Regions from separate parts of the Hydrogenophaga sp. RWCD_12 genome, predicted to be linked through region 1. Evidence: predicted binding sites of a transcription regulator. Region 1 holds the regulator's gene; each other region holds the start of a gene.
What was found. Region 1 encodes LexA, which represses DNA repair genes until DNA is damaged. Its sites were predicted from a motif close to ACTGTATNNNNATACAGT; they were not measured.
Positions count from the first base shown of each region.

Region 2: a site for LexA is predicted at 6,243-6,260, ahead of imuA (translesion DNA synthesis-associated protein ImuA). Genes of this name have one in related genera too.
Region 3: a site for LexA is predicted at 7,013-7,030, ahead of ACLIJ1_RS09970 (PA0069 family radical SAM protein). Genes of this name have one in related genera too.

Region 1 covers NZ_JBKIXC010000001.1:1,078,423-1,088,852, reverse strand. The annotation lists gene ACLIJ1_RS05155 (MotA/TolQ/ExbB proton channel family protein) at 89-730, shown strand; gene ACLIJ1_RS05150 (ExbD/TolR family protein) at 762-1,199, shown strand; gene lpxK (tetraacyldisaccharide 4'-kinase) at 1,196-2,323, shown strand; gene ACLIJ1_RS05140 (Trm112 family protein) at 2,304-2,510, shown strand; gene kdsB (3-deoxy-manno-octulosonate cytidylyltransferase) at 2,507-3,292, shown strand; gene adk (adenylate kinase) at 3,435-4,091, shown strand; gene ACLIJ1_RS05125 (asparaginase) at 4,157-5,149, opposite strand; gene lexA (transcriptional repressor LexA) at 5,240-5,920, shown strand; gene ACLIJ1_RS05115 (hypothetical protein) at 6,055-6,414, shown strand; gene ACLIJ1_RS05110 (D-2-hydroxyacid dehydrogenase family protein) at 6,506-7,513, shown strand; gene ACLIJ1_RS05105 (FimV family protein) at 7,576-9,633, opposite strand; gene ACLIJ1_RS05100 (3-hydroxyacyl-CoA dehydrogenase) at 9,709-10,430, shown strand, end outside.
Region 2 covers NZ_JBKIXC010000001.1:102,301-112,730, reverse strand. The annotation lists gene ACLIJ1_RS00525 (DUF962 domain-containing protein) at 1-108, opposite strand, end outside; gene ACLIJ1_RS00520 (Crp/Fnr family transcriptional regulator) at 199-921, shown strand; gene ACLIJ1_RS00515 (error-prone DNA polymerase) at 872-3,982, opposite strand; gene ACLIJ1_RS00510 (Y-family DNA polymerase) at 4,091-5,395, opposite strand; gene imuA (translesion DNA synthesis-associated protein ImuA) at 5,340-6,221, opposite strand; gene rpoH (RNA polymerase sigma factor RpoH) at 6,377-7,336, shown strand; gene lysS (lysine--tRNA ligase) at 7,411-8,946, opposite strand; gene ACLIJ1_RS00490 (ABC transporter ATP-binding protein) at 9,017-9,733, opposite strand; gene ACLIJ1_RS00485 (ABC transporter ATP-binding protein) at 9,750-10,430, opposite strand, start outside.
Region 3 covers NZ_JBKIXC010000002.1:590,062-600,491, forward strand. The annotation lists gene ACLIJ1_RS09935 (ABC transporter ATP-binding protein) at 1-428, opposite strand, end outside; gene ACLIJ1_RS09940 (hypothetical protein) at 599-1,675, shown strand; gene ACLIJ1_RS09945 (ATP-binding protein) at 1,764-2,873, shown strand; gene ACLIJ1_RS09950 (response regulator) at 2,870-3,508, shown strand; gene ACLIJ1_RS09955 (alpha/beta fold hydrolase) at 3,523-4,410, opposite strand; gene ACLIJ1_RS09960 (alpha/beta fold hydrolase) at 4,516-5,358, opposite strand; gene ACLIJ1_RS09965 (wax ester/triacylglycerol synthase family O-acyltransferase) at 5,404-6,921, opposite strand; gene ACLIJ1_RS09970 (PA0069 family radical SAM protein) at 7,053-8,147, shown strand; gene ACLIJ1_RS09975 (hypothetical protein) at 8,217-8,777, shown strand; gene ACLIJ1_RS09980 (oxidoreductase-like domain-containing protein) at 8,779-8,952, opposite strand; partial or broken gene ACLIJ1_RS09985 (DUF1653 domain-containing protein) at 9,019-9,261, opposite strand; gene ACLIJ1_RS09990 (response regulator transcription factor) at 9,278-9,904, opposite strand; gene ACLIJ1_RS09995 (ATP-binding protein) at 9,901-10,430, opposite strand, start outside.

The DNA.
Region 1 (10,430 bases):
GCATGGCCACGAGGCTGCAGGACCGCGCCACCCTAAGGCCAGCCACAGGGCCTGAGACATAATCAAAAGATTGCACTGGAGCCCTGATTTGTTTTCCATCATACAAGCCGCTGGCTGGCCCATTTGGCCTCTCCTGTTCTGTTCCGTGGTCGGTCTGGCACTCATCATCGAACGCTTCGTCAACCTCAAGGCCAGCAAGGTGCTTCCACCTCAATTGCTGGACGAAGCCATCATGGTGTCGCGTGGCGGCGTGCCCAGCCCCGACGTGGTGGCCCAGCTGGAGCAGAACTCGGTGTTCGGCGAAGTGCTGGCCAGCGGTTTCCGCACCCTGAACAACGATCCGCGTGCCTCCGAAGCGGATCTGCGCGCCAGCCTGGAAGGCGCCGGTCGCCTGGCCGGCTCGAAGCTGCAGCGCTATCTGGGTGCCCTCGCGACCATCGCATCGGCCGCTCCGCTGCTGGGCCTGCTCGGCACCGTGATCGGCATGATCGACATCTTTGGCTCCCAAGGCAGTGACGGTGGCATGGGTACCGTGCCGGGCGGCGGCAACCCGGCCGTGCTGGCCCACGGCATTTCGGTCGCGCTCTACAACACGGCCTTCGGCCTGATGGTCGCCATTCCGACGCTGATTTTCTGGCGCTACTTCCGTGCGCGGGTGGACGACTATCTGCTGGGCATGGAAGTCGCGACCGAGCGCTTCGCCCGCCACCTGGCCGGCCTGCGCCGCTGAGCCACGGTCCCGAAACAGAACCGGAGCCCGCATGAACTTTCGCCCCGGAACCCGGGATGAGCCCGAGATCAACCTGATCCCGTTCATCGACATCCTGCTGGTGGTGCTCATCTTTCTGATGCTGACCACGACCTACAGCAAGTTCACACAGCTGCAGGTCAATCTGCCGGTTGCCGACGCCCAGGCCCAGCGCAGCACCCCCAAAGAGATCATCGTGGCCGTCTCCAGTGACGGCCGGTATGCGATCAACCAGCAGTTGCTCGAAGGTGCTTCGGTCGAGGTGCTCACGCGCGCGCTGCAGCAGGCTTCACAGGACACGCGCGAGGTGGTGATCATCATCAGCGCCGATGCTGCTGCCACCCACCAGTCGGTGATCAACGTGATGGACGCAGCCCGCCGCGCGGGGCTGGTGCAGATCACGTTTGCGACGCAGCAATCGGGCTCCGCAACTGCCCGCGGCAAGTCCTGACACAACCCGGCCACACCTGCATGAGCCGATCCGACGCCCCGGCGCGCTGGCAGGCGATCTGGGCCGGGCGGGGCTGGCGCGCAAGACTGTTGTGGCCGCTCTCGCAGGTCTACGGCCTGCTTTCTGCGTGGCGCAGGCGGCGTTACCTCAACGGCAGCCTTCCTGTCGCGACCATGCCGGTTCCAGTGATCGTGGTCGGCAACGTGGTGGTTGGCGGCGCCGGCAAGACTCCCACCACACTGGCAGTGCTGGAACACCTCAAGAACGCGGGATGGCGCCCTGGCGTTGTCTCGCGGGGTCATGGACGACAGGGGCATGCAGTGCTTGAAGTGCGCCCGGACACCACCGCAACCGATGGTGGCGATGAACCGGTCCTGATCCGCCGCAAAGCCGAGGTGCCGGTGTTCGTGGGGCGCCGCCGTGCGGATGCGGCGCGTGCCCTGCTGGCGGCGCATCCGCAGGTGAACGTACTCGTCTGCGACGACGGTCTGCAGCACCTGGCCCTCGGTCGGGACGTGTCCATTGCGGTGTTCGACGATCGAGGGCTGGGCAACGGCTGGTTGCTGCCTGCCGGCCTGCTGCGCGAGCCGTGGCCACCGGCGGCGGGCGATCCGTTTGCACCCCAGCTGGTGTTGCGCCAGGGGCGGCACGATGGTCCACACGCAGACATCCCCATGCCGCCTGCAACGCAGGGTTTCAGCGCCACGCGGCGCCTCGCCGATCAGGCTGTTGATGCGCGTGGAGCGCGTCGTGACCTGCGCGCGTTCGCCGGAGAGACTCTGGTCGCGGTCGCCGGCATTGCACGGCCTGAGGTGTTTTTCCAGATGCTGCGAGAGCAGGGACTGGAGCTATCACAGACGGTTGCCTTGCCCGACCACGCCGATGCCAAGGCGTTCGCCGCTTTGCCGCGCTCGGCATCCGCCACGGTACTCTGTACCGAGAAGGATGCCGTCAAGCTGTTCAATGTAGTGGCTCGCTGGCCCGCCAGCCAGCGCCCCGCGGTCTGGAGCATTCCGCTGGATCTGCGGATCGAACCCGCATTTTTCGAGGCACTGGACCGCCGGCTGGCCGCCTGCGGGCGCAGTGGCCGACTATCATCCGCCGATGGACACGAAACTGCTTGAACTGCTGGTCTGCCCGGTCACCAAAGGCCCCCTGACCTTCGACCGCGACCACCAGGAACTCCTCTCCCGCAGCGCCCGTCTGGCCTACCCGGTGCGCGACGGCATTCCCATCCTGCTGGAACACGAAGCCCGCACGCTTTCCGACGAAGAGCTGGAGCGCCTGGCCGCCCACACGACCTCGCCATGACCCGCGCAGACGGCCAGCACGACGGCTTCGTCGTGCTCATCCCCGCGCGGATGGGCTCCAGCCGCCTGCCCGACAAGCCACTGGCCGACATCGCGGGTCTCCCCATGGTGGTTCGCGTGGCGCAACAGGCCGAGCGCAGTGGTGCCCGGCAAGTCGTGGTGGCGGCGGACGATGCCCGCATCGTGGCGGCCTGTGCATCGCACGGTATTGCCTGTCTGCTCACACGCGCCGACCACCCATCTGGCAGCGACCGGCTGGCCGAAGCCTGCGATCTGCTTGGGCTCAGCGACGACACGGTGGTGGTAAACGTGCAGGGCGACGAACCCCTGATCGATCCAACCCTGGTCCGGGCCGTGGCGAACGAACTCGTGCAGCGCAACGATTGCGTCATGAGCACTGCGGCGCATGCAATTGCCAGCACCGACGACTTCCTCAACCCCAACGTGGTGAAGCTCGTGCTGGACCGGCGGGGAACCGCCCTGTACTTCAGCCGCGCACCCATTGCCTGGTGGCGCGACGGCATGGCCGACGGCGCGCCGGCCTCGCTGCCGTCGCCGGCACCCTTGCGGCACATCGGCGTGTACGGCTACCGCGCCGGCTTTCTGCGTCGTTTTCCTAAGCTGGAACCTGCCCCGCTGGAACGCACCGAGTCGCTCGAGCAGCTGCGCACCCTGTGGCATGGCGAGCACATCGCAGTCCATGTGAGCGCGCTTGCACCAGGGCCTGGAGTCGACACGCCAGCCGACCTCGAGCGCGTGCGGGCCCTGTTCGTCTCAGTTTGATTCTCTTGCCGCGCCTGTAAGCCAGTGTCGGGGCGGGCCATGCTATCCTCGTTTGAACGCTTCTTTTGCGAGGGGCGCGGGTGCGCTCACGGAGACAAGCGCCCCTTTCGAATCCACTGAAAAACTCTTCACAAGGAAGACGATGAGACTGATCCTGTTGGGCGCTCCGGGCGCGGGCAAAGGCACTCAAGCCACCTTCATCTGCCAGAAGTACGGCATCCCCCAGATCTCCACTGGCGACATGCTGCGTGCAGCAGTCAAAGCTGGTACGCCACTGGGCCTGCAGGCCGATGCGGTCATGAAGTCTGGCGGACTGGTCAGCGACGACCTGATCATCAATCTGGTCAAGGAGCGCATTGCCCAGAGCGACTGTGTCAACGGCTTCCTGTTCGATGGATTCCCCCGCACCATCCCGCAGGCCGATGCCATGAAGGCTGCCGGCGTCAAGTTGGACTATGTGCTGGAAATCGATGTTCCGTTCGACGCCATCATTGAACGCATGAGCGGCCGGCGCTCGCACCCGGCATCTGGTCGCACCTACCACGTCAAGTTCAACCCGCCCAAGGTGGAAGGCAAGGACGACGTGACCGGCGAACCGCTGATCCAGCGCGATGACGACAAGGAAGAGACCGTCAAGAAGCGTCTGGAGGTCTACAGTGCACAGACCCGCCCGCTGGTGGACTACTACAGCAACTGGGCCAAGGCCGATCCGACCGCGGCACCCAAGTACCGCGCGATCAGCGGCACTGGCTCGGTGGACGAAATCACCGCCCGCGCCTTCCAGGCACTGGCCAGCTGATCCGGCGAACCGTACAAAACAAACCCGGCTTCGGCCGGGTTTGTTTTTTTCAGGCCGGACTCCGTTCAGGGCCGACCAGCTGCGTCGGCCAGCAAGCTGAGCGCCAGCGTGATGCGCGCTTTCACGGGCGAGAGTCCCGCCGAATCCGGCATCGGGTTTGACGGATCAGGAATCACCCTGCCACGGGCACAGCGTGTGGCACGCACCACACGTACATTGCGCGCCATCGCTTCATTCAATGCCTGCCCCAGGTCAAGGTGCACGGTACCGTTTCCAGTGGAAGCCACCACGATACCGCGCGGTAGCAGCGACGGATCGGCATCTCCCGCCAGCAGCAAGGCGCGCACCAGCGCACCGTCCGTGTCCGCGTGGCTGGTGACAATCTGCACGCTTGGCAACTCGGTTGCCGCCAGCACCCACTCCAGCAATCCGTTGTCACGTACCTCCGTTGGAGAGGCAGCGGGCGGTCGGTGGAACCAGCGAAGCTGCCCCTCCTCCACACAGGCCAGCGGTCCCGCATCCCCGGAGTCGAAGGCATCGACACGGTAGCTGTGCACCTTGGCCACATGCTGGGCCGCGTGCACCTGCCCGGCGCAGACCACCACCGTGCCGTGCACGTCCGCCTGCCCGGCAACCGTCACGGCATCCAGCAGGTTCTGCGGGCCGTCTGGCACCAGCGCGGTCGCCGGACGCATGGCGCATGTGAACACCACCGGCTTGACCGGTCGCAGCACCGACTGCACGAACCACGCAGTTTCCTCCAGGGTATCGGTGCCATGGGTGACCACCACCCCACTGACATCTTCGCGGGACAGGTGATGGACCAACCGTTCCAGCAGGCGCTTCCAGAGACCGAAATTCATGTCCTTGCTGTCGATCTGCGCGACCTGCTCCACCTCCAGCGGCAAACCTTCCAGCGCCGGTACGCCAGCCAACAGATCCTCCACTCGGACTTGCCCAGCCACATACCCCACGTTGTCGCCCGGACGGCTTGCCTTACCCGCGATGGTTCCGCCGGTACCCAGAATGACCCGAAGTCCCTTGTTGTTGATTGCCACTTGCCAAGTCTCCGAAACTGTTTAAAAATACAGATACTGGATAAGAAAACAGCTTATCCGTTGCCCCGCTCGCCAAACCACGAGGTTGACATGATCGAGTCGTTTCCGCCCAAACTCACGCCCCGCCAGCAACAGATCCTGGAACTGATCCAGAACGCGATTGCGCGCACGGGTGCGCCACCGACACGGGCCGAGATCGCCGCCGAGCTCGGCTTCAAGTCGGCGAACGCCGCCGAAGAGCACTTGCAGGCCCTGGCGCGCAAGGGCGTGATTGAACTCGTCAGCGGCACCTCCCGCGGCATCCGTCTGCGCAGCCACGACCTGCGGGCCATCAATGAGCAAAGGGCCCAGCAGCTTACACTGCCGCTGCCGAGCCTGACCCAGCTGATGCTGCCCCTCATTGGTCGCGTCGCGGCCGGGTCACCGATCCTGGCGCAGGAACACGTGGACCAGACCTACCACGTCGAACGCAGCCTGTTCCAGCGCACACCCGACTACCTGCTGCGCGTGCGCGGCATGTCGATGCGGGACGTCGGAATTCTCGATGGTGACCTGCTGGCCGTACAGGCGGGCAAGGAGGCCAAGAACGGCCAGATCGTGGTCGCTCGCCTGGGCGACGATGTCACGGTCAAACGCTTCATGCGGCGAGATGAACAGATCGAACTGCATGCCGAAAACCCCGACTACAAGACCATCGTCGTGCAAGCCGGCGAACCCTTCGAAATCGAAGGTCTGGCGGTCGGCTTGATCCGAAACAGCTTCCAGATCTGACCCTTCGGGTCGGCGCTGTCCTCGCAGGTGGCGGGCGTTTTGTCCGGCGGCATCCGTGCCACCGTGCACATCCCTGCGGGGTCGGCTTTTCCGTGTCAATCCTGCCTGTGTCCAACCCCTCACTGGAGTTTCACATGGGAATCCGCATCACTTCCACCACCTGGCGTACCCCCCTGCAGCTGATCGACAGCTGGTTGCCCGCGCCGTCGCCGTCTTGCCAGACCCGTCGCACGGCCTCACCCTGGCTGCAACGGTTCGCCAAGGCCGGCTGGCTGGGGCGTAACGCGCAACCTGCAGAAATCGCGCCCCGCTCCTCCATCCCGCTGGTACCCCCGGCCTGTCCCGCCACTGTGCGCGCGGCGCCGGTGCGCATCGTGCGACCACCCAAGACGGTGCGGGGCAACACCAGGCTCGTCATCGCCGGTCGCATGGCCGACGTCTGCGCCGAGCTGGACCGGCTGGCTGCTCTGGAACAGCCCAGCGCGTTGGTCTGACCGTCCTCGTCGCGGAGGAATCCTTCCCGCCCGGGTGGTGCCGGAACCCTGGCAAGGGCCGGCACCCGAGCATGACGGCACAATAGCCGGCATGAACATTGTCATCCTCGACGACTATCAGGACGTGGTCCGCAAACTCGATTGCGCCACGCGCCTGGAACCTTTTCCCGCCAAGGTCTTCACCAATACCGTCAAGGGAGTTGGCCAGTTGTCGATCCGCCTGCGTGATGCGGACGTGCTTGTGCTGATTCGCGAACGCACCCAGATCACGCGCCAACTCGTTGAAAAGCTGCCGCGGCTCAAGCTGATCGCGCAGACCGGCCGTGTCGGCGCGCACATCGACGTCAACGCCTGCACGGAACGCGGCATTGCCGTCGCCGAGGGCAAGAGCTCTCCGGTGTCCACGGCCGAACTGACCTGGGCATTGATCATGGCGTCAATGCGACGGATCCCTCAGTATGTGGCCAGCCTCAAGCATGGCGCCTGGCAGCAATCCGGCCTGAAAGCGTCGTCGATGCCAGCCAATTTCGGGCTGGGCATGGTGTTGCATGGCAAGACACTCGGTCTGTGGAGCTATGGCCGCATCGGCAAACTCGTCGCGGCCTACGGACGCGCTTTTGGAATGCGCGTTCTGGTCTGGGGCAGCGAAGCCAGCCGTCAGCAAGCGGTGAGTGACGGTTACGAACAAGCCAGCAGCCGCGAGGCGCTTTTCGAGCAGTCCGATGTGCTAAGTCTGCACCTGCGCCTAGGCGAAACCAGTGCAGGATGTGTCTCGCTGGAAGACCTGTCACGCATGAAGCCGACGGCCTTGCTGGTCAACACCTCCCGCGCCGAACTCATCGAGGCCGAGGCATTGCTGACCGCTCTCAACCGGGGACGACCTGGCATGGCTGCCGTGGACGTGTTCGAGTCCGAGCCGATCCTTCAGGGCCATGCCCTGCTGCGCCTGGAGAACTGCATCTGCACGCCGCACATTGGCTACGTGGAACTGGACAACTACGAAACCCTGTTCTCCGCCGCTTTTGAGAATGTGGTGAATTTCATCAAGGGCACGCCCACCAACATCGTCAACCCCGGGGCCTTGCAGGTCCGTCGATAGCGAGCCCAAGCACCATGAAAAAGGGCCGGAGTCTCCGGCCCTTTTTCCTGCACGATACGCAATCAACCCGCTTTGCCACCCTTGTTGGAGTCGTCGTCCGGGGGCATGAAGTCGAGCACTTCAAAATCGATCAGATTGCCGACCGGCAGCTCACTTCCGCCAGGACCGGCGAGCGGCGACACCAACTTGGCGGTTTGCTCCACCGGCACCGCCACCTCTGGAAGCGACGCCTCGAACGCCGATGCTTCCTGCAAGGCATCGAGGTCCACATCCAGCCCCAGGCGTGGTGATGCATGCGGAATGTCGTCCTGCGGAACGGTATTGCGCTCGCCAGCGGAGGCAGCAGCGACACCAGCACCCAAAGCACCGCGAGGACCTGCCGCCTTGAGCGGACGGATCGACGTGTGCTGGAAGTCGGAGGAACCCAGGCCGGCGTCACGCTTGATCACATCCTTGGCGATTGCGTGCAACAGCAGCAGTTCGCGATAAGCCTCCAGGTCGAACACCTCGGCTTCGCCATCGGAAGCATCGCGGAAGATCGAGTTCTCGATCACATCCAGCACGCGCGGCTGCGGCCAAAGGGCCTGGATGCGGCCAAAGGCGGTTTCGTACGACTCCAGCCCCTGGCTTGCATCGGAGTACTGACCGAACGGAGGCGCCCCCGCATTGAACTTCTGGTTGAACTCGACGCGCAGCTTGTCGTATTCGGCGCGCCGGTCGAGCTTGTGATAGAGCTTGAAGAGGTCCAGATAGGCCAGAGCGCTGGGTTCGTGACTCTCGTTGATGTGATTCTTGAGCACACCGATCGCCTGGTCGAACTCGCCCAGCGAGGCAAAGAAATCCGATTGCTGCTGCACATCGAACAGCTCTTCGGTGGCGACCGAGCGGGAAACCCCCATCTGGCTCGCCGGGAACTCGCGGCGATCCGAGCCCGTCAGCAGCGCAGCTTCGCTCTCGGTGGCATCGCTGTGCAAGACATGCAGGTCGTCCAGTCCCGATTCGTCGCCGAGATCAAGATCCAGGTCCAGCGAACGCGAAGGATTCACAGCGCCTTTGGTCGTTGCTGCCACATTCTTTGTCGCTCCCGCAGCCCACCAGCTTTTGGCCTTGGCATCCCCGGCACCCACTGCCGAGCGGCGCTTCCACAGCCAGCCAACACCCGCGAGGCTCAGCAACAGCAACCCGCCCAGCAGATACGCCAGCCAGGTCATGTAGCGCGATTTCTCGACTTCCGCTTCCATCGCCTGAAGGGCGGCCTTGTTCTTGGCCTCCTGCTCGCGCAAACCCTTGCTTTCGGCCTCCAGCACGGACAGCTTCTGGGCATCGCGCAGGATGTCTTCCGGCGACGCATTCAAGGCCTTCCACAACTGGGCCGCCGCTGCGCGTTCCTGTTCGTTGGACGTCGGCTCGCTCAGCAAGGCCAGAGAAAGTCTCAGTGCAGGATCCCGTTCGATGCCGAGATTCATGTCCACCGGATCGAGGTGCAGACGCGGCGCGACTTCTTTGGGCGCCTCGTCGCGCCGGACCACGCTGGGCGGCTTTGTGCGAGAGGGGGCGGCATTGCCCAATGCATCTGGCTTCTGGGCTCCTGCTGCAGCGGCCGAAGGAGCCGCGCTCGACTCCGCCCCGGTACGCCCGCTGCTGCGCAGCGAAGGTGCCGCTTTCAATGGCGGCAATGCCTTCGGCAGATCAGACGGGTTGGCCGAGGTGACCGGGCTGGCTTCGGTGCCGGAACCTGCCGTGGTGGCAGGATCGGACACGAGATCTGCCAGAAGAACGTAGCGGCGGGAGAAAGCAGACACACATCCTGCCCTGACCGTCACGGAGACAATCGGCTCGTTCACCGGCACCGTGGTCTGGATACGCACAGAGGCTTCGGCATCCGGTGCATTGCGCTGCACCGATGTACGCACCGAAGAAGGCCCGACCTGGTTGTCGCCGAACATCACGTCGGCATGCACACACTGGCTCGCGAGGTCATCATCGGCGCCCGCAACGGCCTGCACCTTGATATCCAGCGGACGGCCAATCACCACGGCTCCGCTGTGACGCCCCAAAGAGGCCGCGGGACTGCCCAACGCCGTTGATAGCAAAATAGAGCCGATCCAGATCTGGCGCACGTCAGAGCCTTTCCATTCTTGGTGGCAACATTTTGTCATAGGTCATTGCCCTCCCCCCTCGAATAATACTTTCATATGACCCCTACTTTTCAAACCGTCGGCATCGTCGGCACCGGCGCCATGGGCCGTGGCATCGCCCAGATGGCCGCACAGGCCGGCAGCGCTGTTCTGTTGTTCGATCTCCAGCCCGGTGCCGCCGAAGCCGCCCGCAAAGCATTGGCAGATACCTGGCAGACGCTGGTCGACAAAAGCAAGCTCGATGCGCAGAAGCGCGCATCCATGCTCGAGCAGTTGTCCTGTGTCAGCGAACTTTCGGCACTTTCCCCCTGTGATTTAGTGGTCGAAGCGATCGTCGAGCGCATCGACATCAAGCAAAAGCTCTTCGGCGATCTGGAAGCGCTGCTGCCCGAAACGGCCGTGCTCGCCACGAACACCTCTTCCCTCTCGGTGACGGCAATCGGTGCGGCCCTCAAGAGGCCCGGGAGACTGGCGGGATTCCACTTCTTCAACCCCGTTCCGCTGATGCGCGTCGTTGAGGTGATCGCCGGGCTGAAGACCGAAGCTGTGGTGTGCCAGCAACTGACCGAATTTGCACGCCAGTTCGGGCACACGCCGGTCACAGCGCAGGACACGCCCGGCTTCATCGTCAACCACGCCGGCCGGGGCTACGGCACCGAAGCGCTGCGCGTGGCGGGCGAACGGGTGGCCGATTTCGCCACCATCGACCGCATCCTCAAGGACCAGATGGGTTTTCGCCTCGGTCCCTTCGAGCTCATGGACCTGACTGCGCTGGACGT
Region 2 (10,430 bases), 980 kb from region 1:
CGCGATGCCGAAGGCGATCAGCGGAATGCCGACAAAGTGGGTGGCGATGTTGCGCGGGTCGCGGTGGTAACGCGCGTACTCGATCAGCTGGCGGGTGGCCAAGTCCATGGTGGTCTCCTGTTGTGGTTGTTCGGCAAAGCGGCAAGGATCGCTGCATGGCGCGGGAGCGTCTGTCAAAATTTCGACAAAGCCCGCGCCATGCCACCTTCCACCCCTGTCCCCCCCGGTCTGCACGCCGCCCTGGCCAGCGACGAATGGTTCGGCCACTGTGCCCCGGCGCTGCGCGACGAGCTGCTGCGCCTGGGCCGGGTGCGCAAGCTGGCCGCCGGCGAGTCGCTGTTCGCGCGCGGCGGCGATGCCGAAGGCCTGTGCTGCGTCATGGCCGGTGCGCTGCGCATCGGCGCCCTCAATGCCGAGGGCGACAGCGCCCTGCTCGCGTACCTGGAGCCCTACCAGTGGTTCGGCGAGATCTCGCTGATCGACGGTCGCCCGCGGACCCACGACGCCGTGGCCGACGTCCCTTCACAGGTCCTGGTGGTGCCGCGCGAGGCGCTGCTGGCCTGGCTCGATGCCCACCCGGCCATGTGGCGCGAACTGGGCAAGCTGGCCTGCCGCAAGCTGCGGGTGGTCTTCGTGGCCATCGAGGAGCTGGCGCAGCTGCCGCTGGAAGAACGCGTCTGGCGCCGCCTGCAGCTGGTGGCCCTGGGCTACGGCAGCCGCGATGCGCCTCGCCGGCGCATCCGGCTGGCGCAGGAGGTGCTCGCGCAGATGCTGGGCGTGAGCCGCCAGAGCATCAACAAGGCGCTCAAGACGCTGGAAGCGCGCGGCCGGTTGCGGCTGCACTACGGCGAGATCGAGCTGCTGGACGCGCTCAGTGAAAGTCCCGGCTCTCCGTCGCCAGCCGACCCAGCAGCGGGGTGAGGTCTTCGAGGCGGCCGGCGATCAGGTTGCAGACATTGCCTTCGCGCTGCCACACGCCGTGTACCGCCATCAGCCTTGCGCGGGTGAGTTCGTTGCGCTGGCGCTGGCGCACGGACTTCCAGACGATGACCTGCACCACGCCGGTCTCGTCTTCCAGCGACACGAACACCACGCCCTGCGAAGTGTCCGGCTGCTGGCGCCCGGTGACGATGCCGCAGGCGCGCACCAGGCGTCCGTCGGGCGCGTCCCTGAGCTGGGCGGCGGTCATGAAGCGGCGCTGGTTCAATCGCTCGCGCAAGAGCGCCAGCGGATGGCGGCGCAGCGTCAGGCCCAGGCTCGCGTAGTCCCACACGATCGCTTCGCCTTCGGGCGCCTCGGGCAGCTCGAGCACGTCTTCCTCGACCGGCGCGTCCCGCAGCAGCGCGGGCGGCGCCTTGAGGGCCACCGCATCCCAGACCTGCTGGCGGCGGTGACCGCTCAGGCCCATGAGCGCGTCGGCGGCGGCGAGCTGCTCCATGGTCTGCCGGTCCAGCCCCGCGCGCCGGGCCAGGTCTTCGGTGTCCATGAAAGGCCCCAGGATGCGCGCCGCCATGAGGCGCTCCCCCTCCGCTATCGACAGCCCGCTGACCATGCGCAGCCCCAGCCGCACGGCGGCCTGCCCGTCCGCCGTCTCCTCCAGCGTGCAGTCCCAGTCGCTGTCCATCACGTCCACCGGCCGCACCTCGACGCCGTGCCGCTGCGCGTCCTGCACCAGCTGGCTGGGTGAATAGAAGCCCAGCGGCTGGCTGTTGAGCATGGCGGCCAGGAACTCGGCCGGGTGGTGGCGCTTGATCCAGCAGCTGGCGTAGACCAGCAGCGCGAAGCTGGCCGCGTGGCTCTCGGGAAAACCGTAGCTGGAGAACCCCTTGACCTGCTCGACCACACGTTGCGCGAACTCGAGCGGATAGCCCCGTGTGGTCATGCCGTCGACCAGCCGGTGTTCGTAGGCGCCCAGCCCGCCGGTGCGGCGCCACGCGCCCATGGCGCGGCGCAGGCCGTCGGCTTCGCCGGGGGTGAAGCCGGCCGCGATCATGGCGATCTGCATGCATTGCTCCTGGAACACCGGCACGCCCAGCGTGCGCTCCAGTGCGCCCTCCAGCCCCTTGGGATAGTCGATGGGTTCCTTGCCCTGGCGCCGCCGCAGGTACGGGTGCACCGCACCACCCTGGATCGGACCGGGACGCACCAGCGCGACCTCGACCACCAGGTCGTAGAAGCAGCGCGGCAGCAGGCGCGGCAGCATGGCCATCTGCGCACGGCTCTCGATCTGGAACACGCCCACGGTGTCGGCGGCGCAGATCATGTCGTAGGTCACCGGGTCTTCGGGCGGGATGTCCTGCATCTGGAACACGAAGCCCTTGCGCTGCCCGATGAAGTCCAGCGACTTGCGGATCGCGGTCAGCATGCCCAGCGCCAGCACATCGACCTTGAGCAGGCCCATGGCGTCGAGATCGTCCTTGTCCCACTCGATCACCGTGCGGTCGGCCATGGCGGCGTTCTCGATCGGCACCATGCGCGAGAGCGGCATCTGGGTCAGCACGAAGCCGCCGGTGTGCTGCGAGAGGTGGCGCGGGAAGCCCATGAGATCCGCGGTCAGCCGGACCAGCTGGCGCACCTGCAGGCTGTCCGGATCGAGCCCGGCTTCGCGGATGCGTTCGGGCGCGAAGCCGTCCTCGCCCCACCAGCGGTGGCCACTGCCCAGCGCGTCGAGCGCGGCCTCGTCGAAACCCAGCGCCTTGCCCACGTCGCGCAGAGCGCTGCGCGGTCGGTAGCTGATGACGGTGGCGGTCAGCGCCGCGCGCTCGCGGCCGTATTTGGCGTAGAGGTACTGGATGACTTCCTCGCGCCGTTCGTGTTCGAAATCCACATCGATGTCGGGCGGCTCGTTGCGCTCCTTCGAGAGGAAGCGCTCGAACAGCACCGCCGTGCGGTCGGGGTCCACCTCGGTCACGCCCAGGCAGTAGCAGACCGCGCTGTTGGCCGCCGACCCGCGCCCCTGACAGAGGATGTGCTCCGAACGCGCGAAGGCAACGATGTCGTACACGGTGAGGAAGTAGTGTTCGTAGCCCAGCTCGGCGATCAGCGCCAGCTCGTGCTCGACCTGCTGCTGCACCTTCGCGGACGCGCCCATGGGCCAGCGCCGGCCCATGCCTTCGTAGGCCAGGCGGCGCAGGTAGCTCGCGGGCGTCTCGCCCGCCGGCACCACCTCGCTGGGGTACTGGTAGGCCAGTTCGTCGAGCGAGAAACGGCAGCGTTCGGCCACCTTCAGCGTCTCGGCCAGCAGGGCCTCGGGGTAACACTGCGCCAATGACAGCCGCGACCGCAGGTGCTGCTCGGCGTTCGGCGCCAGCGCGTGGCCGCACCCGGTCAGCGGCTTGCCGACGCGGGTCGCGGTGAGCACGTCCTGCAGAGCCTTGCGCGAGCGCACGTGCATGTGCACGTCGCCCACCGCCACCAGCGGCACCGCCGTGAGCTCGCTGCTCTGGCGCAGCCGGTGCAGGCGCATCTCGTCGTCCATCAGGCGCAGCTGCTCCACGCCCAGCCAGCAGCGCCCCACGAAGTGCTGCAGCAGCCAGCGCGCCAACGTGTCCATCTGCGCCTGCGCGCTGCCGCGCTGCGGCACGGCGATCACCAGGCAGTCGGCCAGCGCGTCGGCACTGATGTCCTTCAATAACAGCCGGTACGTGCCCTTGCTCGCCGTGCGGCGCAGGCGCGTGATGAATTCGCAGAGGTTGCCGTAGCCATTCAGGTTGGTGGCCAGCACCACCAGCGTGAACGGCGCATCACTCTGCACCTGGAACTGGCTGCCCACCAGCAGCGGAAACTCCAGTGCCTTCGCGGCCACGTGGGCGCGCACGATCCCGGCCAGCGAACACTCGTCGGTCAGCGCCAGCGCGTGGTAGCCGAGCGCATGCGCGCGCTGCACCAGCTCTTCCGGCCGGCTCGCTCCGCGCAGGAAGCTGAAGTTGGAGCAACACAGCAGCTCGGCGTAGGACGGAATGCCGGGTGTTGCAGGCGTCATAGTGACCGCTCCGGCGCGACATGCCCGAACCCAGGATGCGGTGGAACCGGCTTTGCCGGGCCGCTCGCATCGCCCCCTGGAAGGGGGTCGCGCGCAGCGCGGCGGGGGTCAGGCAAATATTCCATGGAGGAACCATGCAGGTGCCGCATCCAGCCGCGTCTGGAACACCCACAGCACGCCCGCGTGCACCGACTGCGCGACCCAGTAATCACGTGCCACGTGGCGGATCTGGCCGGCCGCCTCGTCGCGGTCCCACCAGCCGCCCTCGACCCGCTGCGGGCCGGCGAGCAGCTGCAACTCACCCTGGTAATACGGCCGGTCACCACGCACCAGCAGCTTGAGCGGCACCGGCAGGATGAACCCGGGCTGCGGCACATCGCTGTCCGGGACGGGCTTGCGCGGCAAGGGTTCGCCCGCCGGCTGCCAGCGGCACATCCACTCGGGGCGGTGGTCTTCGCACAGCACCGGCCGCAGCACACGCTGCGGTCCCAGGCGCACGGCGATGCGCTCCAGCACCAGGGGCAGCGCCTCTCTGCCGGCGTCCTCGTCGGGCAGCCAGGAGGCGCTGTGCTCCTCCAGCGGCTGCACGACGTCGGCGGTGAGTTCCAGGTCGCCCACCGGCGCCAGCAGTTCCACCCGGGCCAGGTGCTCGGCCAGCAGGCGGCACAGGTGGTCGATCTGGCGCGTGGGCTCTGCCGTGCGCACGGTGAGGCAACCGCCCTCGCCCGCCGACTTCGCGCGCATGGCGTCGTGCGCCCAGTGCAGCGTGAACGCGGTGGTGCCGCTGTGGCGCGCCGCCAGCCAGCCGCACAGCGACAGCAGCAGGCGCCGCGCGCCGAACAGCAGGGCCGGCGCGTCGTCCACCCGGAACATCAGCTCCAGCCGTTGCGCAAAGCGCTCGGGCGGCTCGATCCACTGGTGCACCTCGGGCGCCCGGCCGTAGATCTGGTCGAGCGCCGCCAGCAGCGGCTGGCCGAAGCGGCGGCCCACGCCACCCCGCGGCAGTCGGCGCACATCGCCCAGGGTGCGGCAACCGATGTGCGCCAGCGTGAGCCGGTGCGGGCGCACGGCGCTGAGCGTCTCCATGGGCAGGGCGTCGAGCAGCGCCCCCAGCGGTCCAGCCAATCCGTTGGACATGCCGGCACGCGCCAGCGCCAGCGCCGCCAGGCTGTTGGGCGCCCAGGCCATCCGGCCCACACCCAGTTCCGCACCTTCGGCCTGTACGCGCTCGTGCAGCGCACGCCGGCCACCGAACAGGCGCACGCTGGCCGCCAGCTCCATGACCACGGCTTCGTCGGCGACGGCGACCCGGGGCGTGAACTGGAGGGCCCAGAGCGCCAGCGCCTGCAGCGCCGCGTCAGTGGGCAAGGCGCTGTCGTCGGGCGGTGGCAGCAGCAGCGCTGACCAGAGCATGGTCGCTCTCGTGAAAAGCCGGTCCGGCCGGCACCACCGGTTCGGGCACACGCGCCGGATCGCGCGGCAGCAGGATGCTGGGCTGGCGCAGCCGCGGCGTCAGGATGGCCTGAAGACCTCCCGGCATGGCGTGCAGGTGCAACGGAGTCTCCAGCGGCGGCCCTTTGCGCTTGAACACCTCGACCGCCAGGCACCAGTCCGGCGCCACCCGCGCCAGCAGCCGCAACGGCGCGGCCGAGGCGCTGCGGGCCGCCTCCGCCGGCCGGCACAGGAACACCGGCGCATCGCCCGCCCCGGCCAGCACCTGCAGGCGGCGCAGCTGCTCGGGCCGCGCCTTGGGCAGCCAGGCGATCAGCGCGCCACAGGAGCGCCCCTTGAGCAGCTGTTCGGTCGCCCACAGGCGCTCGGCCGGCGTTTCGGCCTGCACCCAGACCAGTTGCCGCTCGGTCACCCCCTCGAAACGCAGACCCGGCAGGTGCGGCGGCTGCGGCGGCCCGACCAGCACCACGCTGCGACCGGCGGCGCAGACCCGGGACAGCGCCGGCCCCAGCAGACGCCACTCCAGCATGCCTCCCTGGGTGCTGAGGACCTCGGTCAGCCCCTGGCAGGGCCAGCCGCCACCGGGCAAGGCGGCGTCCAGCGACTCGAACCCGCTGGACAGCGTGGCCATGACCGGGCGCCCCAGCTGGTCACCGCGCCAGATCGCCTCGGCCACCGCACGCGGCAGCGCCTGCGGCATGGTTTCGCGCGGCAGCCGGCCAACAACGGCAACGGACGCGGAAACCTCCGGCAAGTCGCCGGACAGACGCTGGGGCAAGGCGGACATGGCAAATTCAAGGCTCTAAATACTGTTTTTATGTACAGTACAAGAAACCGGAGCGATTGTCCACCAAGGCCTTCACGGTCAAGGAACCATTCTTTTAGCACTCACTCATAGAGAGTGCTAATATTTGAGCAAGACCACTTAGGAGGTTCTTTCTGATGTCCAACACCCTGCTTGCCCCCGCTGCTGCCCTGCCCTCCGCCACGCTGGCCGTTGCCAGCCCGTGGAGCCGTTCGCTGACGCTGCCGCCGCTGGGCAACCTGGACGCATACATCTCCGCCGTCAACCGCATGCCGCTGCTGACGCTGGAAGAAGAGCAGTCGGCCGCCCGCCGTCTGCGCGACCACAACGACCTCGACGCCGCCGGCCAGCTGGTGATGTCGCACCTGCGCCTGGTGGTCTCGATCGCCCGCCAGTACCTGGGCTACGGCCTGCCGCACGGCGACCTGATCCAGGAAGGCAACGTCGGTCTGATGAAGGCCGTCAAGCGCTTCGACCCCGAACAGGGCGTGCGCCTGGTCAGCTACGCGATCCACTGGATCAAGGCCGAGATCCACGAATACATCCTGAAGAACTGGCGCATGGTCAAGGTCGCGACGACCAAGGCCCAGCGCAAGCTGTTCTTCAACCTGCGCTCGATGAAGCAGGGTTTCCGTGCCGAAGCGCTGGACGGTGACACGCACCGCGAAGCGTTTTCCGACGGTGAGGTCGATCTGGTCGCGCGCGACCTGAAGGTCAAGCCCGAAGAAGTGCGCGAGATGGAAACCCGGCTCTCGGGTGGCGACGTGGTGCTCGACCCGAGCCCCGGCGAAGACGGCGAAGACAGCTTCGGCCCCATCGCCTACCTGGCCGACGCGACCCACGAACCGACCGCCGTGCTCGAATCCGCCGAACGCGACGCGCTGGCCACCGAAGGCGTGGCGCGCGCCATGGGCGAGCTCGACGACCGTTCGCGCCGCATCGTGACCGAGCGCTGGCTCAAGGTGAACGACGACGGCTCGGGCGGCATGACGCTGCACGAACTGGCGGCCGAGTACGGCGTGAGCGCCGAGCGCATTCGCCAGATCGAAGTCGCGGCCATGAAGAAGATGCGCAAGGCGCTGGCCGAATTCGCCTGATCCGCAGCGGATCACCCAAAAGGAAACCGCCCGAGGGCGGTTTCCTTTTTACCGGTCGAAGCCACGCCGCACCATCAGGCCTCGCGACGCAGCGCCGGGAACAGGATCACGTCGCGGATGCTGGGCGAGTCGGTCAGCAGCATCATCAGGCGGTCGATGCCGATGCCGCAGCCGCCGGCCGGGGGCATGCCGTATTCCAGCGCGCGGATGAAGTCGGCGTCGTAGTACATCGCCTCTTCGTCGCCACCGTCCTTGGCCGCAACCTGTGCGTGGAAACGCGCGGCCTGGTCTTCGGCGTCGTTCAGCTCTGAGAAGGCGTTGCCGAATTCGCGGCCGGTGATGTAGAGCTCGAAACGCTCGGTCACTTCCGGGCGGTCGTCGTTGGCGCGGGCCAGCGGCGAAATCTCGGTCGGGTGCTCCATGATGAAGGTCGGGTTCCAGAGCTTCTCTTCGACCGTCTCTTCGAAGTACAGCACCTGCAGGCTGGCCAGCGACCGGGTCGAGAGCTGGTGCTTCTCTTCGCTCATGCCCAGCTTGCGCAGCGCCGGGATCAGCCAGGCCGGGTCGTCCACCCCGGCGCCGGCCTCGGTGTACTTGAGGATGGCTTCGCGGATCGTCAGGCGCTCGAAGGGCGAGAACACGTCCACCGGCTGGCCGTTGTAGGTCAGCGGCGTGTCGCCGTGCACCTGCTTGACCACGTGGCGGATCAGTTGCTCGTTGAAGTCCATCAGGTCCTGGTAGTTCCAGTACGCCGCGTAGAACTCCATCATGGTGAACTCGGGGTTGTGGCGGACGCTGATGCCTTCGTTGCGGAAGTTGCGGTTGATCTCGAACACACGCTCGAACCCGCCCACCAGCAGGCGCTTCAGATACAGCTCGGGCGCGATGCGCAGGAACATTTCCTGGTCCAGCGCGTTGTGGTGCGTCTTGAAGGGCTTCGCGTTGGCACCGCCGGGAATGGGGTGCAGCATGGGCGTCTCCACTTCCAGGAAGCCGTGGCTGACCATGTAGTCGCGGATGCTGGACAGGGCTTTGCTGCGGGTGACGAAACGGCGGCGCGAGGCCTCGTCGGTCATCAGGTCCACATAGCGCTGGCGGTACTTGATCTCCTGGTCGGCCACACCGTGGAACTTGTCGGGCAGCGGACGCAGGCTCTTGGTGATCAGGCGGATCTGGTCGGCATGGATCGACAGTTCGCCAGTGCGGGTGCGCATGAGCACACCCTCGGCAGCCACGATGTCGCCCAGATCCCAGTGCTTGAACGCGGCCAGTTTCTCTTCGCCCACGCTGTCGGTGTTCAGGTAGAGCTGGATGCGGCCGCCGCTGGGACCGAAGGTGGCGTCCTGGATGGTCGCGAAACAGGCCTTGCCCATCACGCGCTTGAGCATCATGCGGCCGGACACGCTGGCGCGCACCGGATTGGCTTCCAGTGCTTCCTTGCTCGATTCGCCGTGCGTGGCGAACAGCGCTTCGGCGGTGTCGCGGGGCTTGAAGTCGTTCGGGAAGGCCACGCCCTCGCCGCGCTGCTGCGCTTCGCGCAGGCCTTTGAGCTTCTCGCGCCGCTCCGCAATCAGCTGGTTGTCGTCGGTGGGTGGGTGTTCGGTGGTCATGGTGTGGGACAAATAAAAACGGGTTGCGCCCGAAAAGCGCAACCCGTCATTGTAAGTTCCGGCCTGGAGGTCAATGCCCCAGGTACGCCTCACGCACTTTCGGGTCGACCAGCAGGTCCTTGCCGGCGCCGGTCATGGTGATCAGGCCGGAGTCCATCACATAGCCGCGGTCGGCGATCTGCAGCGCCCGCTGGGCGTTCTGCTCGACCAGCACCACGGTCACGCCCTGTGCGGACACGTCGCGCACAACCTCGAAGATCTTGTCGACCATGATCGGCGACAGGCCCATCGAGGGCTCGTCCAGCAGCAGCACCTTGGGCTGGCTCATCAGCGCACGCGCCATCGCCAGCATCTGCTGCTCGCCGCCCGACATCGTGCCGGCCAGTTGGTCCTTGCGCTCCTTGAGGCGCGGGAAGATGCCGAACATGCGCTCGATGTCGGTGGCGATGCCAGCCTTGTCGGTGCGGATGTAGGCACCCATCTGCAGGTTTTCGGTGATGGTCATGCGGGTGAAGACACCGCGACCTTCCGGCACCATCGCCAGACCCAGCTTGACCAGATCCCAGGCGCCGCGGCCCTTGATGCTCTGGCCCAGGTATTCGATGTCGCCGCCTTCGAAGCCCAGCGAACCGGTGATGGCCTTCATGGTGGTGGTCTTGCCGGCGCCGTTGGAGCCGATCAGCGAGATCAGCTCGCCTTCGCGCACTTCCAGGTCGACGCCCTTGACGGCCTTGATGCCGCCGTAGGAGACCTTCAGCCCGCTGACTTTGAGGAGTGTGTTTGCCATATGTCTGCTCTCTCTTTCAGTGGCCACCAGTGCCCAGATACGCCTCGATCACCTTGGGATCGCTCTGCACCTCGGCCGGCGTGCCGGACGAGAGCTGCTTGCCGTAGTCGAGCACGGTCACACGGTCGCACAGGCCCATCACCAGCTTCACGTCGTGTTCGATCAGCAAGATGGTGCGGTTGTCCTTGCGGATGCGGTCGATCAGTTCGCGCAGCTGCACCTTTTCGGTCGCGTTCATGCCGGCCGCGGGTTCGTCCAGCGCGATCAGTTGCGGGTCGGTGGCCAGAGCGCGGGCAATTTCCAGACGGCGCTGGTCACCGTAGCTCAGCGTGCGCGACTTGTAGTCGACGAACTTGGCAATGCCCACGTACTCCAGCAGTTCCATCGCGCGGCTGCGGATCTCGGCCTCTTCCTTCTTGAAGCCCGGCGTGCGCAGCACGGCGCCGATCAGGCCCGAATGCGTGCGCACGTGGCGGCCAACCATCACGTTTTCCACCGCGGTCATTTCGGGAAACAGGCGGATGTTCTGGAACGTGCGGGCGATGCCGGCCTTGGCCACTTCGTGCACCGCGGTCGGCGTGTAGGGCTTGCCAGCCAGCTCGAAGCTGCCACTGTCGGGCGTGTAAAGGCCGGTCAGCACGTTGAAGAACGTGGTCTTGCCGGCGCCGTTGGGGCCGATCAGACCGTAGACCTGGCC
Region 3 (10,430 bases), on a different contig from region 1:
AGGGTCATGATCTTGTTGTCTTTCTTGTCCCAGAGAGAGAGGTCTTTGAGGATCTTCTCGATGTAGGCCGGGGCGGGCGCCTTGCCGAACAGGCCGCGGCTGAAGTTCACCGTGGCCCAGACGGTCTCGAAGGCGTCGGTGTGCAGCTCCTGCGGCACCAGGCCAATGGTGGCGCGCGCCAGCCGGTAGTCGCGCACGATGTCGAAACCGTCGGCCGTGACGCTGCCTTCGGTGGGGGTGGCCATGCCGCAGATCACGCTGATCAGCGTGGTCTTGCCGGCGCCGTTGGGGCCGAGCAGGGCGAAGATTTCACCGCGGTGGATGTCCAGGTGGATGTTCTTCAACGCCTGGAAACCGCCGGCGTAGATCTTGGAGAGGCCTCGCACCTGGACGATGGCGTCCGCGGCGGCCTGGGCTTGGGGGGGCATGGTGTCTCCGGGTACTGGGGCGCCACAACGGCGCAAGCCGACGATTGTGAACGCTGACGCAAGGCCCGCGTTCTAGGGTGTCTTTCCCTGGCCACTAGGGAAGCTCTCGGATGGGCAAAAAAAGTGGTGTGCATAGATTCAAAGGCGACCTCAACCACGGGAGTTCGCCCATGCTTCGACGCCAGTTTTTCGCGGGTTCCGCCGCCGCCTTCGCCACTTCGCTCACCGGTTTCTCCAGCCCTGCGCTGGCCGCGCTGGCCCCACCAGCCATCAATGTGGTGGCGACCGTCAAAGCGCTGCGCATCGCCAGCGGCCCCTGGGCCGGGGGCTACCAAATCGCCCCCGCCGGGCGGCTCAACTGGTACTTCACCAACCTGGGGCTGCTGCCCGTGGTGCAACTGCTGAGCGCCGCCGACCGGGAGACCTACATCCGCAGCTACCTCGACCTCTATCTGCGCACCGTGCGTGCCGACGGCACGATCGAGGACGTGAACTTCACCTCGGGATCGAGCACCAGCGGAACCTATGCGATGGTGCCCTCCGACTCGGACGATTCCTATGCCGCCACCACGCTCTCGCTGGCGGCGAAGTACCTGCGTGCCAGCCAGAACTGGGCCTGGTGGGACGCCAACAAGGCACGGCTGAAGTTCATCGCGTACCGCAACCTGGCCGTGATGGCCAAGCCGACCGGCTACACCAGCGTGTTCCAGCCACCGCGCAACCAGGGCAACAGCATCGGCTACCTTATGGACAACTGCGAGGTCTACCGGGGGCTGCGCGACTTCGCAGGGGTGTTGCGCGATCGTGGCGAGCCATCCGAGGCCACCTACTACGATTCCTTCGCCACCGGCATCGCCAATGGCATCCTGCTGCGCGGCTTTGACGGCGCACGCAGCGGTTTCACCGTGGGGGATCACACCACGGTGGCGGAAACCGGTTTCTACCCGGGCACCACCTGCCAGGTGTTTCCGCAAGCCTTTGGCGTGAGCGAACTGGCGCCGTACTTCGACCGGGGCTGGCAGTTCCTGGAAACCTATTCGCCCGGATGGGCCGATGGCCGCTACGACCCCTACCCCTGGGCGGTGCTGGGCTTTGTGGCGGCCAAACGCGGGCGGCTGGCGCAGGCGCGCACGCAGGTGGCGATGATCGAGCAGAAGTTCGTCGACAACCGTGCGATCGTGACGCTCAACGAGCTGGGCTTCTACCAGCGCACCAAGCGCCTGCTGGCCGGGCTGTCGGACATCTGAGCGCCGCGTCCGACCAGCGTTGATCGCGGTCTGTCGGGGCGCTGCCCCACAGACGGCGGCACCTGTCGGGCACCACCATCGAGCGATGATGCGCATCCCATCCGTCCCTCTGCCGGCGCACAACTGTCACTCGGCGACGCAGACCCTGTTCACCCAGGTCTTGTCGCACCTGCCGGAAGGCATCTGGGTGTGCGACACGCAGAGCCACACCCTGCACCGCAACCCCGCGGCCATCGCCATCTGGGAAGGCGTGCGTGATGCCGACGTGAGCCGCTTTCCGGGTTGCCTGGGCTGGTGGGCGGACACCGGGCGCCCCATCGCCGAAGACGAATGGGGCAGCACCCGGGCCCTCAAGGCGGGCGAAGCCGTGCTGGACGAACGGGTTGAGATCGAGACCACCTCGGGCGCGCGCAAGGTGCTGCTGACCTCGTACATCCCGCTCAAGGGCGGCGGCAGCGCGCCGCCGGGGTGTCTGGTGGTCATCAAGGACATCACCACGCTGTTTCGCACCGAGCAGAAGCTGCGCGGCGCCGAGGCCTCGCTGCGGGCGCTGTCGCAGCGGCTGCTGGAGGTGCAGGAAGCCGAGCGCCGCCACATCGCACTGGAGCTGCACGACGACATCGGGCAGGTGGTTGCCGCCATGCGCATGCACTTGGCGCACATGGTCGAGACCGCCGGCCCCGGACCGCTGGCCGGGATGGCCTCGGACGTCTTGCAGATGTCCGACCAGCTGGGTGCGCGGCTGCGGCAGATCAGCCTGGGTCTGCGTCCGCTGGAGCTGGACGACTTCGGCGTGATGGCTGCGCTGCGCAGCCTGGTGGCGCCGCTGGGGCGACACCCTGCGGTGTCGGTGCGGCTGGTGGCCGAGGGCGACGAGCAGCGCTACCCGCCGGCAATGGAGTCCGCGGCCTACCGCATCGCGCAGGAGGCACTGAGCAACGCGATGCAGCACAGCGGTTGCAAGACGGTGCTCATCACGGTGTCGATGTCGCCAGCGCTGTTGCAGGTCACCGTCACCGACGATGGCGCGGGCTTCGAACCGGAGTCCTTGATGGCGGCGCAGCGCGACGGGCACGTGGGGCTTGCGGGCATGCAGGAGCGCGCGCGGCTGGCTGGTGGCTCGTGCGAACTGAGTTCCGAGGTCGGGCGCGGCAGCACGGTACTCGCACTGTTTGGTGTCGATGCGGTGGTGCCATGAAGGTCCTGCTGGCCGACGACCACGCGCTGTTTCGCGCCGGACTGTCGGCCTTGCTGGGCAGCCTGCCGGGCATGGAGATCGTGGGCGAGGCGGGCGATGGCGCGGCCGCGGTGGCGCTGGCGATCGAGACGCAGCCCGACCTTGTGTTTCTGGACATCGGCATGCCGGGCATGAACGGGATTGTGGCTGCCGGGCGCATCAAGGCGGCACTGCCACAGGTGCGCGTGATCGTCCTGTCGATGCACCTGAACGAAGACCACATCCGCCGCGCGCTCAATGCAGGGGCCGATGGCTATATGGTGAAAGACGCTGCTCCTTCCGAACTGAAGGCCGCGGTGCAGGCGATGGCCGTGGGGCAGAGCTATCTGAGTCCGGCAGCCGCGTCGCTGTTGATCCGGCAGGCACTGCCCGCGCTGCGGCAGGCCGATCCCATGAGCGTGCTCACGGCGCGGCAATCGGATGTGCTGCGACTGGTGGCCGACGGAAAGACCACCAAAGACATCGCCCGCCTGCTGCAGGTGTCGCCCAAGACGGTCGACGTCCACCGCACGCAGCTGATGCAGCGGCTGGACATCCACGACATCGCCGGGCTCACGCGCTTTGCCGTGCGGGTCGGTCTCGTGGGGCCGGAATAGTCCGGCGTCAGGTGTCAGGCGGCTGCGCGGGTCGAAAGGTCCGCAATGCCCTGCGCGAAGCGCTCCAGCAGGGCTTCGGGCAGGTCGTGGCCCATGCCGCGGATGAAGTCGGTCCTGGCACCGGCGATGCGGCGGGCGAGGTCTTCGCCACAGGCCAGCGGCACCAGCGGGTCGTCGACGCCGTGGATCACCAGGGTCGGTGCCTGGATGCGCGGCAACAGCGCCGAGCGGTCGCCGTCGGCCACGATCGCCAGCAGCTGCCGGGCCGAACCGGCCGGGTGCCAGGCGCGCTGTACCGAAGCCAGCGCGCGCGCCTGCAACGTCGGCGGGTCCATCGGGAACGCGGGGCTGCCGATGACGCTGAGCACATGCCCGATCCACTCCACCGCTGCGACCGTGCCCGGGCGCATCGGGCGCGACATCAGTACGCGCCGCACCTGCCAGGAAGGCTGGGGCAGCCGGCGCGCGCCGCTGGTGGTCATCATCAGCGTGAGGCTGGCCACACGTTCGGGCGCCATGGCAGCGAGATGCTGGGCGATCATGCCGCCCATCGATGCGCCACAGACATGCGCCTTCCGGATGCCCAGCGCGTCCAGCACGCCGACCGCGTCCTGTGCCATGTCGGCCAGCGAGTAGGGGCTTTTCACCGGCAGGTGCATCGCATAGCGCAATGCGGCCATGGCCATGTTGGGCACGCCCGCAGCGTCAAAGTCCTGGCTCAGGCCCATGTCGCGGTTGTCGAAGCGCACGACCCGAAAACCACGGTCGACCAGCATCTGGACCAGCGGCTGCGGCCAGGCGATCAGCTGCATGCCCAGGCCCATGATGAGCAGCACCACCGGCCCCTCGCGCGGCCCCTGGTCGTCGACTTCAATCTGGATGCCGTTGGCTTCAACCTTCATGGGGATGTTCCGAGAGAAGACTGCGATCCGGCGCCGGGCCGCCCCAAGCCGGATCAGCCCCCTCGGGGGGCAGCGACCCGCGCAGCGGTGGAGCGTGGGGGCGATTCAGTACCACTGGGTGAAGACTTCGGGCTGGTGCGCGACCTTGAAGAACCAGCGTCGCGCGCCCTGCACGTCGAAGCGCTTCCAGTGCGCCGGGTCCTGGCGCAGGCGGTCGGCGATCGCGTACATCGCCATCGGGTTCATGCCCATGCCGATGTGGCTGGCGTGCACCTCGATGTTTTCGGTGTGGGCGTGCCGCGCAGGGTTGATGCTGCATTGCCAGGCAACCACACCGTCGGTCTTGCTGTAGATCGAAGTGGTCGGCACCGGCGGCGGCTTGCGCACCTCGGCCAGCAGGTCTTCGTCGTGCGGATGCTGGCCGCTGACCAGCTTGTAGAAGCGCCAGGCGTTGGTCGCCATCGGATGGCCGGTGAAAGGTGTGCCGAGCGTGATCACGCAGCGCACGAGGTCGGGCACTTCCTTGGCCATCTCGCGCGCGTAGATGCCGCCCAGGCTCCAGCCGACCAGGCTGATCTTGCCGCCGTGTTTCCTGTGCAGCTCTTCGATGCGGGCGCGGCAGCCTTCGAGCACACCGTCGCGCGGGCCGAGGTTCAGGCCCTGCTTCCAGCCGTGGGCCTCGTAGCCGTGCTGCCTGAGGAAGCGGCGCAGTGCCAGCGTGCTCATGTCGTTGGCGCCCAGGCCCGGGAACACCAGCACCGCGTGGCCGTCGCCAGACGGCATCTTCGAAAGCCAGGGCGACACGGCGGCCAGCGCCATCGCCTCCCACGGCGCGCGCGCCTCCAGCATCATCAGCCAGAGACCGGGCGGCACGGTGTGCAGCGTGGTGTCGGTATCGTGTTCCGGTGGTGGTGCGGTGTGCGAGGGCTTGCGTTGGCGTGGACTCATGCTTGCGCAGATGCAGGAGAGCATCGAAATGGGCATCGGACCATGTTAGCGAGCGCGCGCGGTCTTCTTTGGTGCGGCGGCCCTAGACACCGGTCGCTTGCGGGACACAGCTGGGGGCTTCTCCGTGACCTGCGGCACGGGCAGCGCGCGCAGTTCGTCCAACGCCTCGTCCACCGCCAGCGCGAGCGCCTTCACGTCGGGCATCGCGGCGCCGTCGGCCATCAGGCCGAAGTCCATCGCCGCGTCGAAACTCTGCACCGTGATGTTCAGTGCCAGGCCGTGCACCACGATGCTGGTCGGGTGGTTCGAGAGCACGCGCGCACCCGCCAGGTAGAGCGGCACCTGCGGCCCGGGCACGTTGGAGATCACCACGTTGGCCACCTGCGGCAGCCGCTCGGCGGCCTTGGCCTTGCCATACAGCGAGGCAGCGGCTTCGATCAGCCAGGGCACGCCGATCGAGGGGTAGTCGGTCGGCAGGATGCTCTTCATGCGGCCCATGGTGGATTTCATTGCGGTGGTGGCGGCGCGGATGTGTGCCAGCCGCTTGCCCGGATCGGCCAGGTGCGTGCCCAGGCTGACCAGACTCATCGAGGCCTGGTTGTCGGGACGGGTATCGCCGGCCTCGCGCAACGAGATCGGCACCGCCGCCACCAGGCTCTTGCGCGGCAGCGTGCCGTGCTGCTGCAGGTATCGGCGCAGCGCCCCCGAGCAGAGCATGAGCACCAGGTCGTTGAGCGTGGCACCGTGCTCGCGAGCCAGGGTCTTGAGTTCACGCAACGGCACGCTGGCGGCGGCGAAGGCGCGCGCGGGCGTGACGGTGGCGTTCATTTGCGTGTTCGGTGCCAGCGTGACATTGCCCGAGCCTTTGCCCAGCAGGGTTCTGGCACTCAGCGCGTTCTTCGCAGTGCCGGCGACGGTGCCCAGGGTGGCCGGCAGGTCGCGCACGATGCGCGCCACCTGCACCACCTCGTTGCTCAGGGCTCCACGCAGCATCTCGACCATGTCGAGCTTGAAGGTCCTGGTGCGGCGCGAAGCTCGGATCTCGATGTCGCGCGGCTCTGGCGTGAGGTCGAACAGCACATTGGCCAGCGCCACCGCGGCCTGGCCGTCGACCGCCGCGTGGTGCAGCTGGGTGTAGATGCCGACCTGCTTGCGGCCCGTCGCGCTGCGCGGCAGGCCTTCGATCACGTGCATCTTCCACAGCGGCCGGTGGCGGTCCAGCAGCACCGGATGCAGCGCCGACACCTGCTCTTCCATCAACGTGCGCGCGTCGCCGTGGGTGGCGCTGCCGCGCGGCAGTTTGATTTCGACCACGTGCTGCGTCAGGTCGGGCACGGCGTCGACCCAGGCCGGGTTGGCCAGGTTCAGCGGCATCCACCACAGCCGCCGGCGCAGCACCGGCGTGGCCGGCAGTCGGGCCGCGATGTGCCGCCGCAGGTCGTTCACGTAGCGTCCGCGGTGGCCGGCGGGCAGCTCCAGCAGGTGCATCGCGCCCACATGCATGGGCATCTCGGGCTTTTCCAGGTAGAGGAAGGTGGCGTCCAGGCCGGAGAGTTGTTGCATGCCCATGGCTTGTCCCGTTGTTTTGTCGGTCGCCGGTCATTGTGGGCTTGTGGCGCGATGCAGGAAACCTCCGCCGGTCTCTTGTGCAACAACTGTAAATATGTACAGTATTGGCTTTGCCGTCGAAACCGATGACCGAAGTCCGTCTCCCCCTCACCGCCCTCAAGGGCCGCGGCGTGGCCCAGCGCCAGCCGCACCGTTTCGAACGCGACCAGCGCGCTGCCTTCGACGACGGCTGGGGCACGCTCGACAACGGCCAGGCCGAAGGCGAGGAGGCCGCCGCGCCCGCCACGCAGGTGACCTGGGAAGACTGCAAGAGCGCGATCACCCGCAACGACTCGCCCGATATCGGCTTTAACCTGGGTCTCAACCCCTATCGCGGCTGCGAACACGGCTGCGTCTACTGCTACGCGCGACCCTCGCACAGCTACCTCAACCTCTCCCCCGGCCTCGATTTCGAAACGAAACTTGTGGCCAAGCGCAACATCGCCACGGTGTTGCGACAGGAGCTGATGCGCCCTGGCTTCGTGCCCGAACTGGTGGCGGTGGGCACGGTGACCGACGCCTACCAACCCATCGAGCGCGAATGGCGGTTGAGCCGCGCGTTGCTGGACGTGCTGGGCACCGCACAACTGCCGATGGCCATGGTCACCAAGGGCAGCGGCGTGGAGCGCGACCTCGACCTGCTCGCGCCGCTGGGCCAGCAGCGTCTGGCGGCGGTGTACGTGACCATCACCACGCTGGACCCGAAGCTCGCGCGCATCCTGGAGCCGCGCGCCGCGGCGCCGCACCGGCGGCTGCGCACGATCCGCACGCTGTCGGAAGCGGGTGTGCCCACGGGGGTGAGCGTGTCGCCGCAGATCCCGTTCATCAACGACGACATGGAGCAGGTGCTGGAAGCCGCCTACGAAGCCGGCGCGCGCCGCGCCTTCTACCAGGTGCTTCGCCTTCCGTGGGAACTCTCGCCGATGTTCCGGCAGTGGCTGGAGCTGCATTACCCGGACCGGGCTGCGCGCGTGATGGGCCGGGTGCAGGACCTGCGCGGTGGCAAGGACTACGACGCCGATTTCGCCACCCGCATGAAGGGTCAGGGCATCTGGGCCGACCTGATCCGCCAGCGTTTCGTGAAAGCCTGCGAGCGGCTGGGCTTCAACCGCGAGCGCGAGCCGCTGGATCTGAGCCGCTTTCGGCCGGCGGCGCTGCGGGGACAGGGCGATCTGTTCTGAGGTCGCTATGATCCGCGCCGGGCTCAAGCTGCATGGGCGTGGCCCGCACAACAATGTCAGGAGGAAACCATGTGGAACCGCACCGCGGCCGCGCTTGCTTTGGCTGCATTTTCTTTGCCCGTGTTGGCAATGAACCAGTGTCTGGACACCACGGGGCACAAGTCATTCACCGACCTGCCTTGTCCGGGTGTCACCCCGGCGCAAGCCGCCGCGTTGCCTGGACGCGCTGTTGCGTCCGGCCCGGCGGACGTGCAGGCTCCTGCCACACCACCGCACCTGCCCTTGCTGACCGCTGGGCAGGGCGCGCCGCGTGAACTGGTCACGGCGCTGTACCGCTGCCTGGAAGCCGCGTCGTCTTCGTCGCAGCGCCAGTTCCGCGAATGCAGCTGGCCGGAGGGCAGCGCCCATCAGCTGGCCAGCAACGACTGGCGGGCGTTGCTGGTGCTGTGGCGTGAGCAGCTGCCGCAGCGCCTGCTCGCGTCGTCCGGTTCGGTGGACAAGGCCGAGCGCAATGGTCAGCTCGAACTCGTGGACGGCAGTTCGGACCGGATGGATCGGCGGCTCTCGGCGAGCTTCGCGCGCCACGAGGGACGCTGGAAGCTGGTGAGCCTGCGTTTCCCGCTGAAGTGAGTCAGGCGGCGAGGCGGGCGAGCGCGTCGTCGCGCCAGCCGGCCAGCGCGGCGTAGTAACCCTCCCACACGCAGCCATTGCACCCGCGCCCACAGCAACTGGTGGGTTCGGGCGGTGGTGGGCGCAGGGTCTCGTCGAGATGTTCACTGCGTTCGCGTTGCGCACGGCCGCGCATGTGGGCGATCAGCGCTTGCGCCGTCGGCAGGTCGCCCAGCGGAATGCGCGAGGGGTCGTGCGGTGTGAAGCGCGGCTGCTGTTTGCCCTCGAATTCGCCGTGCTCGGCGAACATCGCTGCTGGACGCACCCAGAGGCCGCCCGTGGTCAGCCCTTCGCCGTAGAGCGCCCGGTACAGCGTCATGCCCTGCAGGGTTTCGCTGCAGCGCACGGTATCGATCACCTCGTACCAGCCGCCCTTGTAGTGGCGGTACAGGCCGGGAGGCGTGGGATGCAGCGGGGGGAGGTCGTGGTCGGTCGGTGCGGTCATGCGGGAAGCGGAAAGGTCATTCGCCCGGGTCGGCGATCAGCCGGCCCATGCGATGCGCGAGTTCCACCGCCGACTGCACCTGGAGCTTCTCGAAGATCTTGGCGCGGTGGAATTCCACCGTGCGCTGCGCGATGCCCAGGTGGTCGGCGATGTTCTTGTTGTAGTGGCCCTGCAGCAGTTCATCCAGCACCTCGCGCTCGCGCGGGCTCAGGGCGGCCAGGGCCCGCTGGAATTGCAGCTTGTCCTGCGAGTCCGTGTGCAGGCGCACGGCGGCGGTGCGCGCCGCCTCCACCTTGTCGACCAGCAGGTTGTTCTGGAACGGCTTCTCCAGAAAGTCCCAGGCGCCGTTCTTCACCGCCGCGACCGCCATGCCGACGTCGCCGTGACCGGTGAGGAACAGCACCGGCCAGGGCCAGGGCAGTGCCTTGAGCTGCTCGAAGGTGGCCAGCCCCGACAGCGGCTCCATGCGGATGTCCAGCAGCACGACGGCGCAGGCGTTGGGCACCTCGCCACTGCGCACCGCCTGCAGGAACAGGTCGCCGCTCGACCAGCTGCGGGTGGGCAGGCCGCGCGAATCGAGCAGCCAGGCCAGGCCTTCGCGGAAGTCGGTGTCGTCGTCGACGATGTGGACGGTCGGGTTCATGGGTTCAGGGGCAGCCAGAGCGTGAATTGTGCGCCGAGCAACTCGGGGCTGTCCGCCAGTTCGATGCGGCCGTGGTGGGCCTCGGCGATCGAGCGGCAGATCGCCAGCCCCATGCCCATGCCGCCGGGCCTGTGGCTGGCAAACGCGTCGAACACCGTGCCGCGCTGTGCGGGCGGCACACCCGGCCCGCTGTCGGACACCCGCACCCCGATCTGCTGTTCGCCCGGCACCAGGCTCACGCGCACCCGCGCCGGCATGCGCTCGCCACGCGCTGCCCATTCCCCGGCGTTGAGCACCAGGTTGTGCAGCGCGTTTTCCAGCAGCAGCGCGTCGGCCGGCACGGTGGGGCCGTCGCCCGCGGCCAGGCTCAACTCCAGGCGCACACCGTCGGGCAGCGGCACCTGGTTGGCCACGCGCGCGACGAAGGGCGCCAGCGCCATCGGCAGGCGCGTCATCTCCTGTCGCCGTGCAAAAGCGTTCACCCGCTGGATCACGCGGCCGGCCTTCTCGGCCATGCGCTCCATGC